DNA from 3 places in the Lysinibacillus pakistanensis genome. Region 3 is predicted to be linked to each of the others. Evidence: riboswitches for the same ligand, from Rfam matches in the RefSeq annotation. Region 3 holds a riboswitch; each other region holds the start of a gene.
The links. A riboswitch is a leader RNA that binds a small molecule or an ion and turns the genes downstream of it on or off. The one in region 3 is predicted to bind S-adenosylmethionine.

Region 1 (4,062 bases), 1.6 Mb from region 3:
TATTCGCTATGGAATCAGCTGTCTTACGTACAGAAAAAGCGATTGCTCGTGATGGTGCTGAAAAAGCTCATCAAAAATTATTGTACACTCAAATCTTTTGTCAAGAAGCATTTGCAGAAATTGAAAAAGAGGCAAAAGATACAATTCTTGCTTCAGCTGACGGAGATGCAGCGCGCATGACGTTATCTGCACTACGTAAGCTAACACGTAATAATCCTTACAACTTAATTGCGAAGAAACGTGAAGCATCAGTTAAGTTGATTGACGCAGAAAAATATGTAGTGTAATAAATCAAACAGCCTAGCTATCTGTAATAGATAGCTAGGCTGTTTGTGGGTGAGAAGGATAGATTTGCAAAAGCAACTGATAGAAACAGTTAAGTGAAGGATAGAATTAAGAAAGTGACGGATAGAATTAAGAAAGAAATGGATAGACTGTAGTAGAAGCCTGGGGATTGGTGTGAGAGCAACTGAAAATTGTTTCATTTTGGTTTGTATGGTTATGATGGTATACTACAGAAAATAAGGAAGACACAGAAAATCAGTGTCCTCAAAAAGAAAGTAGAGGAGCCTTTCAATGACGATTCAATTTATCCAATATCCAAAATGCACAACTTGTAAGAAAGCTCAAAAATGGTTAAACGATAATGATATAGTGTATGAAGAGGTACACATTGTAGAACAGCCACCTTCAAAGGACGAATTAACAAAGTTATGGCAAGCAAGTGGACTACCTCTTAAAAAGTTTTTTAATACGTCTGGCATGAAGTATCGAGAGCTTGGTTTGAAGGATAAACTTGCCGATATGAGCGAGGAGGAGCAGCTTGAGCTACTTGCTTCTGATGGAATGTTAATCAAACGTCCAATCGTTACTGATGGAAAAAAAGTAACGTTAGGGTTTAAAGAATCTGATTTTGAGCAAGCTTGGAAATAGCCGTAATTATCCTTGTTTTTATAGGAGAAGTATGGCACACTGAAAGTGAATATATTACATATTTATGGAGGGGTTTTTTGCATGAGCACACCTAAAGACTTACGATACTCTGAAGAACATGAATGGGTAAAAGTAGAAGATGGAAAAGTACGTATCGGTATTACACACTTCGCACAATCTGAATTAGGAGATATCGTTTTCGTTGAGCTTCCACAAGTTGGCGATGAGATCAAAACAGATGATCCATTCGGTAGCGTAGAATCAGTAAAAACTGTTTCTGAATTATATGCGCCAATCTCAGGTACTGTAGTTGAAGTAAATGCAGATTTAGAAGATAGCCCAGAATTCGTTAATGAATCACCATATGAAAAAGCTTGGATGATCGTTGTTGAGCCTGCTGATGCATCAGAAGTTGAAAAGCTTATGACAGCAGAGCAATACGAAGAAATGGTCGCTGAATAAGACAAGCCCTAATAGAAAAACGTCGGCATTCACCGACGTTTTTTATTATCTTCATGGCTGGGGAGATAGTCGCTTGCAATGGGTGTCTAACATTACCATCGTTAATGCTTAATTGATATAATGACTATAAGGAAAAGGGATATGTCTAATGGGGGTGGCGTGATGTTCGAGGGAAAATGCTTAATTGTTGAAGGCCGTTCGGATAAGCTTCAAATTGAACCTATTTTAAGTGAAGATGTCACAATACTTTGTACGAATGGTACAATTGGTGTGCATCAATTAGAAGTGCTGCTTGATCCATATGAGGGCTGTGAGCTTTATACATTTTTTGATGCAGATCCATCAGGGGATAAGCTACGGGCATTAATGGACAGACATTATCCAGAGGCAGAGCATTTACGTACAATGCCAACGTATAAAGAAGTTGAGACAACTCCGAGAAAGGTATTAGCAATGATATTGTTGCGAGCACATTTCTCAATCCATAATCAATATATTTTGTAAGGTTGCGTGAAAAAAATGGAAGAATGGTCAAAAGAGCAGTGGATCGCGGCTGTCCAGTCGGGGAAAAAAGCTGCCTTTTATTTATATACACCTATGTGTGGTACATGTGCAGTTGCATCAAAAATGATGATGATCGTTGAGCAATTACTGCCAAAGCTTCAAATCGGCAAAGCAAATTTAAATTTTGTTGAAGAAATTGCCTTAGATTACGAAATCGAAAGTGTACCATGTTTACTCGTCTGTGATGGCGGAAAAGTGACAGAAAAAGTCTATGCTTTTCAATCCGTACCGTTTTTATACGAATTGTTAAAAAAATCAATTGACTGAAGTTTGCTAGCATGGTAAAGTAACAAATATATTACTAAAACATTGAATATATCGAACTCTTATGAAGAGTGGCGGAGGGAAGTGCCCTATGAAGCCCGGCAACCATCACAAAGTGAAAAGGTGCCAAATCACCCAAAGATTTATCTTTGAAAGATGAGAGAACGGTTGAGCGTATAAATACGTGACCCCTTCTACTTGTCTGTGAGTGAAGGGGTTTTCTATATGAGAAAAGGAGTATTCGCTATGATCCAGCTTCAAAATATTACGAAGAATTACAAAACCGCAAATGGCGAATTAACAGCAGTCAAAGACGTAAACCTTTCCATAAATAAAGGTGAAATATTTGGCATTATCGGCTATAGTGGTGCTGGTAAAAGTACAATGATTCGTTTATTGAACGGTTTAGAAAAGCCAACATCTGGTACGGTGATGGTTAACAATCAAGAGTTTTCATCTATTAAGGGGCAAAAGCTTAGAGATGCAAGACAAAAGGTAAGTATGATTTTCCAGCACTTTAATCTACTATGGTCTAGAACCGTTGCTGAAAATATCGCTTTTCCACTAGAAATCGCAGGTGTTTCAAAGGCTCAGCGTGATGCACGTGTGAAGGAATTGATTACTCTTGTTGGTTTAGATGGACGTGATCAGGCGTATCCATCACAGCTATCAGGCGGTCAAAAGCAGCGTGTCGGCATTGCTCGAGCACTTGCTAATAATCCAGAGGTTTTATTATGTGATGAGGCAACCTCAGCACTTGACCCAGAGACTACCGATGCAATCCTGGATTTACTTGTAGATATTAACGAGCGATTAGGATTAACTATTGTGTTAATCACACATGAAATGCACGTTATCCGTAAAATCTGCCATCGTGTAGCAGTAATGGAGGCTGGCGAAATAGTAGAACGTGGTGAGGTATTACAAGTATTCCAGGCACCTCAAGCTGCTATTACGAAAAAATTTGTGTCACAAATTACAGATACGAAGGAAACGCAGGAGACGGTTGCACAAATAAAAGCAAATTATCCAACTGGACAACTTGTTAAGCTAATTTTTGTAGGAGAAAAAACAGAGCAGCCCGTAATTTCACACCTCGTCAAGCACTTTGATGTAGAAGTTAGTATTGTGCACGGTAATATCTCTCAAACAAAAAATGGTGCTTACGGTACACTTATTGTGCAAATAGATGGAACCGAGTCAAATGTGGCTGATGCATTAGGTTACTTAAATACAGTTGAAGTACAAACGGAGGTGATTGCAAATGCTAACTAATCTCTTTCCGAATGTCGACTGGGAGCGAATGTGGGCAGCTACCTATGAAACACTGTATATGACAGCTATTTCAACCGTAGTAACATTCATCCTTGGCTTATTAATTGGAATCGTATTGTTTTTAACAAGCCCCCATCAACTATGGGCTAATAAAATTGTGAATTTCTTAACAGGTTCACTCGTAAATATTTTCCGTTCGATTCCATTTATCGTGTTAATTATTTTATTAATTCCATTTACAAAATTCTTGCTTGGCACAATCCGTGGAGCCAATGCTGCATTACCAGCACTAATTATTGGTGCTGCCCCATTCTATGCACGTATGGTATTGATTGCATTACGTGAAATTGATAGAGGGGTAATCGAGGCAGCTCGTTCAATGGGTGCTAAAACATCTACTATTATATGGAAAGTGTTAATTCCAGAATCATTACCTGCGCTTATTTCAGGTATTACTGTAACAGCTGTAGCGCTTGTTGGTTATACAGCAATGGCTGGAATTATTGGTGCAGGCGGGTTAGGAAACTTAGCCTTCTTGGATGGCTTCCAGCGTAATCGCTCAGA
Region 2 (4,062 bases), 1.2 Mb from region 3:
GTACCCCATGTGTTTCTTTCAATAATGCGCCCATTGCCACATTACTTATTCTTGGCGATGCTAGGGAATTATCCGCCATCATGACCACATCTGCGCCTGCCTCATATAATTTTTTAGCACCTTTAATAAAACCATCGATTTCTAAATGTCTTGGTGTATCCAACTCTACTATAACCGAACGTTGACGTTTTACTTTTATATGCAATGGCTCGAATCTTGAAGGTTCTGCCTCACGTACAATCTCTACTTTCTCAGGCTTCGCTAATTTTTCTTCTACTGGAGATAATTCCTCTAAGTATTTTTTCGCTGCAGCAATATGCTTTGGTGTCGTACCACAGCACCCACCTATTAAACGAACGCCTTGATCTCGAAGTGCTACAGCAGCGCGACCAAAATAGTCTGTCTCTGACTCATAAACAACACGCCCGTCTTCTAAATCTAGAAGAGATGCATTTGGATAGGTAGACATAAATGCCTTTTCAGGAAGTTCTACACCCTCAAATGCCTGAATCGAATGGTATGGACCTAAACGACAGTTAACACCTACAATATCAGCACCCAGTGCCTCGAGCTCATGTAGGGCACTATTTAAACTCTTACCATTTTGCAGCACTCCCGGTTCATGCATTGAAACTTGCGCAATGATTGGCAACTTTGTTTTAGCTCGAAGCATTTTTAATGTTGCTGTTAATTCTTCAAAATCATAATAGGTTTCAAGTAAAAGGCCGTCTGGATTCCCTGCCAGTAACACAGTTGCTTGCTCTTCAACAGTCGCTAAAATTTCTTCTAAGGTTGCATCGCTTTTCCGAATGCCTCGAATCCCCCCAATAGTCCCTAAAACAAATTGACCTCCATCTGCAGCTGCTCGCTTGGCAATCGTCATAGCTGCTTCATTAAACTGCTGAACACGCGACTCTAATCCGTAACGTGCTAATTTTATAGCATTCGCTCCATAAGTATTTGTTTGAATAATATCGGCTCCAGCTGCTATATACTCTCTATGAATCTTTTCAATTAATTCTGGTCTTTGAACATTCATTTCCTCATGACAGTACTCCAAGCCATAGCCGTATAATACCGTACCAATTGCACCATCTGCTGTAAGAACATGCGTTTTTAACTTTTCAAGCAACCCCATAAAACTAGCCCCTCTTTCTATTTTTCTATAATATAAAAAGCCTTCTTTAACACAAAGAAGGCTTTTACGTTTCGTAATTGTTGTTCCTTCTCATCTTCGACCATAGGGTCTTCTGGATTTAGCACCTGACAAAAAGTTGGTTGCTGAAGCGTCATTGGGCCAGTCCCTCAGCTTCTCTTGATAAGAATTTAGTATGAATTTTTTAAATAATTAAAAGAATCATAACGTTAACAAACGTTTGAGTCAAGACTATTTCACGTAACAAAGGATATTTCAAACGAAAAATATAATTTTTTGTCTTATATTCTGCAATTAAGATAATTTTTCAGCAATATTATCCCCTATTTTTTTACCGTTTTGAATACAAGCACCTATACCTACACCAAAGTAAGAGCAGCCCGCAATGGATAAATTCGGATAGTTTGTTTCGAGCTCTTGTAATAAGCCCTGTAATGCCTCACGATGTGCTAAATCATATTTCGGCATTTGATCAATCCATCTACTTACATTCACGACACTTGGTTTTTCTTTAATCCCCAAGCTTTTTCTTACATCCTCTAAGGCAACAACAGATAATTCTTCATCTGTCATCCTACGTAACTTCTCATATGCGGGGTTGATGCTTTTATAGAAGAGTCGAACAAGTAATTGCTCATTTGCTGAAGTATGCTTCCACTTACGGCTTGTCCATGTCGCTGCATTACAGATTACATCAGAATTATGAGACACAATAAAGCCTGTTCCATCAGCTGGTAATCTACTATCGGGTACATCGAATCCTAAATAAATTGTAATAGCGGAGGCAGTATTGAATTGGTCAAAATAACGGTTCAATGTTTCATCCTTTAATAGGTACTGTACAGTTTCATTAGGTAATGCTAAAACTACATGATCTGCTTCAATGATCGTATCATTTGCTAAAGTAACTTGGTAGTGGTTTTCCTGCTTGTTGACACTAGTAGTGGTAATTCCCTTTAAAATTTCTACATCAGTTAATGTTTCTTCAAGACGATCAATTAAAGACGATAAACCATTTTTAAATGAAATAAATTTTTTATTAGCAGCTTTTACAAATTGTTCTCGATTTGCGTCAAAACCTTTAATAATACTACCGTACTCATTTTTATAATCAATTAAATAAGGTAATGTGGAGGCAATCGATAGTTGATGTAAATCTCCTGAATACACACCTGCTAATACTGGCGCTATTTGGTTTTGAACAAGCTCCTCCCCTAAATAGTACGTTAAAAATTCTCCAATTGAGCTGTCTTTTGTAAAGCCTACATTTGGCATTGTCAAATCCTTTAATGCTTCTTTTTTACCTTCTTCGGATACAAGTGTGCTTTCTTCCAGAGAGTGAAGGCTCATCGGAATACCGAATGTTGAATCTGCCGGAATCGCATGGAGCTCATTATTTGTGTATATATAAGAAATCCCCGTTTCGTTGTATACCAAATCTTGCTTAAAATTAACCTCTTCAACCAGCTCCATAACACCTTGATGACGGGCTACTATTGAATCTGCCCCTGTCTCCATAATGAATCCCTGTTCGTATTCAGAGTGCAACTTACCACCTAAATATGTATTTTTTTCAACAAGCACAAGCCTTACATTTAATTTTTTTTCCTTTACTTGGCGCTGTAAATAATGCATCGTACATAAACCCGTAATTCCTCCACCTAATACAACCACTGTTTCCATATTAACCGCCCCTAATTTTTGTTGTCTTCCTTTAGTATAAACCCTTTTTATTGAAAATTACGCTCAACCCTTTACAAATTTAGCAAAAATGGAGCTATCCCGTGGTGAGGATAGCTCCATTACTATGACTAAATATGTATCTTTTCATGATGAAACAAAAAATACCCTTGACTTAAAATTCCGGCAATATATTAGTTAATATTTACTGAAAAACCATTAAACACCATATATCAATGGTTGTTATAGTGTTTATAGGCTGTAGATTTCGGTTACCACAATAATATCTTTACTCTGAATTAATTTAAGTGTTGGGCAACATTTGCTAATTTCTCAGCTGAATTCGTTACTTCTTCAAAGGCAATCCCTAGCTCATTAAGAACCTCCGCTATCGCTAATACTTCTTTTTCCATACTATCATTTTGCTCTTTTGCCTCTGTCATCGATTCTAATATTTTCGTAAATTGCCCTTCTGTTTGAACCATATTTTCCTTGCCAGATATGACCTCTTCTTGAATATTATTAAGAGAGTGTGTTAGCTTATCTGTCCGTTCATTTGTTTTTTGTAACAACATGGCTACTGAGGTCACAGAATCTTTTGTTTGAATCGATAGTTTTCGAACCTCATTAGCAACTATATTAAAGCCTTTACCCGCTTCTCCAGCACGGGCTGCTTCTATAGCTGCATTTAAAGCTAATAAATTGGTCTGGTTGGCAATTGTGGTAACAACATTCATAATTGATTCCATTTCTTTTGACATACCAGTCAACTGTTCAATATTTTCTGTTATATCCTTCAGCAAATCAATAATATTACACATATTTTGTGATTGACTCTTTATTCGTTCTCTTCCCTCTACTGCCTGCTTCTCAGCCTCCGCTGACACCAAAAGTGAGTTTTTTGCAAACTGTTTAATTTCATCTGATTGCTTGCTTATTCGATGAAATGAGTTATTTGTTTCTTGGGATATTGTAGCAAGACTTTCTGTAGACGTGACGATTTCCTTTTCCACGGCTTCCTTTTTCCGTTCCATATTCTCTTTGTGTTGCTCAACAGTATTTTCAAAGGCCTCTAATACTAATTGCTGCTCAAAGTTTGAAATTTTAGAAATGGCTCGTATAGTATTAAACTGATCTTTGGGATGATGAATGTGCTCTTCTACTAAGTCCATGAATGATAAAAATAAATCTTGGAAGGCACAAATATACCATTGTGTTCTTAAACC
Region 3 (4,062 bases):
AAAAGAGCATAATATCAGCGTTTCACATGATTTTGCCTATGGGGCAATTGGATTTGATGGAAAAAAACCTGTTAGCTTCCTACAGGCAGATGGTGCTAAAGATGTTGGAATAGAAATGTATACTCTATCCAAAACATACAATATGGCAGGCTGGCGCATTGGCTTTGCAGTTGGGAATGCTGATATTATTGCTGCTATCAATTTAATACAAGACCATCTATTTTGTAGTCAATTCCCTGCTGTTCAACAAGCAGCTGCGATTGCACTCTCATCATCACAGGAATGTGCAAATGAGCTCACAGCTACTTATGAACGTCGACGCAATGTCTTAATTGAGGAGGCTCAGCGTATTGGCTGGCACGTAACTGCTCCTAAGGGCTCCTTTTTTGCATGGCTCCCTGTTCCAGTAGGCTATACAAGTGAACAATTTGCAGACCTCTTACTCGACAAAGCAGATATTGCTGTAGCAGCAGGAAATGGCTTTGGGCAATATGGCGAGGGCTATGTCCGTGTTGGCTTACTTGTAAGCGAAGAACGTTTACGTGAAGCTATAAATCGAATCGAACAATTAAATTTATTTATATAAACAAATTCAATAAAAACTGTTCTACAGCAATGCCATAGAACAGTTTTTTCATTTCTCAATCTTTCTTGGACTCTGTAAGTCTTTTTCTAAGGGATAAAATTGAATATGTCCTGTTTCATCATCAAATTTGCGTATATGCTGAATGTCCTGTACCTCTGCCAAAACGATATCGGCCGTAATCACAATATTTCCGCCCTTTATCAAATGTCCTCCCGCTACTTGACCCCATTGATCACTCATTGATCCATGAAGATGCGTCTCATAGTCTCCATCACGTTTACACACAACACCAGCACCTTGAATAAATTCAAGTGGTCCCTGTTTTTTTATCACTTCACTGAAACGGACATTGATTTTAGAGATCTCATCTGGTATTAAATAAACAAAACTACTATTTTGCAAACTACCAATACAACTAACAATGGTCGCTGACTCAATATCGTTCTCTTGACAGATAGCCTCTATTCCCTCGATAATATCAGTCCCCATTAAAATACGAGCACTAATGACTTTTCCAAATGCTCCAACTCCATAATTTACTCTTATAGACATCTCTACACCTCTTTTTGCTACTATATTTTCTGTGGCTTTATCTTGATTTAGTGGACAATAAACCCGCTAAATAAAATAAAAAATCAAAATATTTATTGACTAATAATAACCTATAATTTATATTAGTTCTATCGGATTTATAAAAATACTATATATCTCTTATCAAGAGTAGCTGAGGGACTGGCCCTATGAAGCTCGGCAACCTCCTTTTTAAAGGAAGGTGCTAAATCCTGCAAACGATCATCGTTTGATAGATAAGAGAGGACGTTTTTTCATGAGCCTCTCTTAGTTTATAAGAGAGTTTTTTTATTTTTAAAAATCGATAATACAAACTTTGGAGGTCATTTTCATGAAGAAACGAAACAAATTTTTATTAGGCTTAGCAGGTCTTACATTAGCAGCAGCGTTAGTAGGTTGCGGTTCAAAAGAAGATAGTAAAGAAGACCAAGGTAAGGCTATTGATGAAAATAAGATCGTAGTAGGTGTTACTTCTGGTCCACATGAACAAATTGCAGAGGCTGCGGCAAAAGTGGCAAAAGAAAAAGGTTTAGAAGTAGAGCTTAAATCCTTCTCTGACTATGTTTTACCTAATACTTCATTAGCTGAAGGTGATCTTGATGCAAACAGCTATCAGCACGAGCCTTTCTTAGATACTTTTAATAAAGATCACGATACAGACTTAGTACCAGTTGGAAAAACTATTCTGAATCCAATGGGTGTTTACTCTGAAAAATATAAATCTTTTGATGAAATACCAGATGGAGCAACATTTGGTTTACCAAACGATCCGACAAACGGTGCCCGTGCACTATTTGTTCTGCAAGAGGCTGGCTATATTAAATTAAAAGAAGGTGCTGGGCTAACAGCGTCTATCCGTGATGTTGAGGAAAACAAGAAAAATTTAAAATTCATAGAGTTAGAGGCTGCACAAATTCCAAAACAACTTAGTGAGGTTGATGTAGCAGCTATTAACACAAACTTTGCGCTGGAGGCTGGCATTAATCCTAAAAAAGATTCTATCCTTTTAGAATCTACTGAATCCCCTTATGTAAACTATATTGTAGTACGTGCTGAAAATGAGAATGATCCAACGATTAAAAAATTTGTTGAAGCTTATCAATCTGATGAAGTACGTAAATTTATTGAAGATGAATTTAAGGGTTCTGTAATTGCAAGCTGGTAGGTTGCTTAAAAATAAAACGGGTTTTCCCATCTTCCACTGATTAATCGTTGAAAAAATCGGGCCTATACCGCTGTTAGATTCCTACTCAGCATTATTTGTTCTTGAAGAGGGAATTTTCCAGCCCATTAAGCAGGATAAAATAAGAATCTGCGAGACTCCTTTGGGAAAGCGAGCAGATTCTTGCTTTTTAGAAAGGAGACATCCAGATGATTCGATTAGAAAATATATCTAAAGAATTTAAAACAAAGAAAGGTATTGTCAGAGCAGTTGATGGGATTAACCTTCATGTTAAAAAAGGTGAAATTCATGGGGTTATTGGCTATAGTGGCGCAGGTAAAAGCACACTTATTCGCTGTGTTAACCTATTGGAACGTCCAACTGCAGGAAAAGTCTGGATCAACAATGTGGATATTACTTCCCTTTCCCTTAATGATCTTCGTAAAACCCGTCAAAAAATCGGGATGATTTTCCAGCATTTTAATCTCTTAAAAACTGCGACCGTTTATAACAATATTGCTATCCCATTAAAGCTACTTGGCTATAACGATACCGAAGTGAAAAATCGTGTGGCGAAATATGCTGAAATTGTTGGCTTAACAGAAAAATTAGAGAGCTTTCCAAGTCAGCTTTCAGGTGGTCAAAAACAACGTGTTGCTATTGCACGTGCGTTGGCACAAGAACCTGAAATCTTACTAAGTGATGAAGCGACTAGTGCACTTGATCCAGAAACAACAGAAGCCATTCTCGAGCTTTTATTGAAAATTAATCGTGAGCTAGGCATTACTATTTTACTCATTACACATGAAATGAATGTCATACAAAAAATCTGCGATGATGTATCTGTTCTTGAAGCAGGGAAAGTTGTGGAATATGGTTCAGCTATTGATCTTTTTGCGAAGCCGCAGCATCCAACAACGAGAAAGTTCTTAAGCACGATTTCACAGCGTAATCTATCCCCTTCCCTTATTCAGCAGCTCAATGTTTCAGGGAGTGTTATTCGTCTAACATTTCTCGGTGAAAGTACTGGAAAACCATTATTGGCAGAGGTCAGCAAAGTTTACGATGTTCAGCCAAATATTTTAACTGCCAATATTATTGAATTAAAAAACGGCATTGTCGGAAATATTGTCGTTCATTTAAATGGTGAAGCACAAATTGTACAAAAGGCATTAACGTATTTCACCGAAAATGGAGTAGCCGTAGAAGAATTAGGAGGCGAACAAAATGAATAGTATTCAAAGCTTCTTTACAGATTGGTCCGATGTTATTGGGAAATCAATTATCGAAACCTTCCAAATGGTCGGAATTTCTTTATTCTTTTCCGTTATCATTGGGATTCCGTTAGGGCTCTTAATTGTTTTAACACGTCCTGGTCAATCTTTCGAAAATAAATTTCTTTATCAATTTTTCAATTTATTCATTAATATAATTCGCTCCGTTCCATTTATCATTTTACTCTTCTTTATTTTACCGTTTACAAAGCTAATTGTTGGGACAACGATTGGTGTGAAAGGTGTCATTGTACCACTTGTTGTTTATACAGCACCTTACATCGCACGACTGATGGAGACAGCACTTTTAGAAGTGGACCCAGGTGTTGTAGAGGCTTATACAGCAATGGGCATTAAACGCCGTCATATCATCTGGAATGTTTTATTACGCGAGGCTCGCCCTTCTATTATTTTAGGCTTAACCATTGCCACAATTGGTCTTATTGGAGCAACGGCAATGGCAGGTATGG

Region 1: linked by a shared signal. The riboswitch ahead of QNH24_RS21000 (methionine ABC transporter ATP-binding protein) and the one ahead of QNH24_RS02760 (MetQ/NlpA family ABC transporter substrate-binding protein) in region 3 are both predicted to bind S-adenosylmethionine.
Region 2: linked by a shared signal. The riboswitch ahead of QNH24_RS23175 (bifunctional homocysteine S-methyltransferase/methylenetetrahydrofolate reductase) and the one ahead of QNH24_RS02760 (MetQ/NlpA family ABC transporter substrate-binding protein) in region 3 are both predicted to bind S-adenosylmethionine.

Annotation. Positions count from the first base shown of each region.
Region 1 is NZ_CP126101.1:4,197,720-4,201,781, reverse strand. Features, by position in the region: gene QNH24_RS21025 (acyl-CoA dehydrogenase FadE) at 1-287, shown strand, start outside; gene QNH24_RS21020 (arsenate reductase family protein) at 577-933, shown strand; gene gcvH (glycine cleavage system protein GcvH) at 1,015-1,395, shown strand; gene QNH24_RS21010 (toprim domain-containing protein) at 1,558-1,899, shown strand; gene QNH24_RS21005 (thioredoxin family protein) at 1,915-2,226, shown strand; SAM riboswitch class I at 2,283-2,386, shown strand; gene QNH24_RS21000 (methionine ABC transporter ATP-binding protein) at 2,470-3,498, shown strand; gene QNH24_RS20995 (methionine ABC transporter permease) at 3,488-4,062, shown strand, end outside.
Region 2 is NZ_CP126101.1:4,653,904-4,657,965, forward strand. Features, by position in the region: gene QNH24_RS23175 (bifunctional homocysteine S-methyltransferase/methylenetetrahydrofolate reductase) at 1-1,138, opposite strand, end outside; SAM riboswitch class I at 1,226-1,325, opposite strand; gene QNH24_RS23180 (protoporphyrinogen oxidase) at 1,451-2,839, opposite strand; gene QNH24_RS23185 (globin-coupled sensor protein) at 3,136-4,062, opposite strand, start outside.
Region 3 is NZ_CP126101.1:559,362-563,423, reverse strand. Features, by position in the region: gene QNH24_RS02770 (pyridoxal phosphate-dependent aminotransferase) at 1-586, shown strand, start outside; gene QNH24_RS02765 (PPC domain-containing DNA-binding protein) at 635-1,138, opposite strand; SAM riboswitch class I at 1,295-1,399, shown strand; gene QNH24_RS02760 (MetQ/NlpA family ABC transporter substrate-binding protein) at 1,488-2,321, shown strand; gene QNH24_RS02755 (methionine ABC transporter ATP-binding protein) at 2,528-3,553, shown strand; gene QNH24_RS02750 (methionine ABC transporter permease) at 3,546-4,062, shown strand, end outside.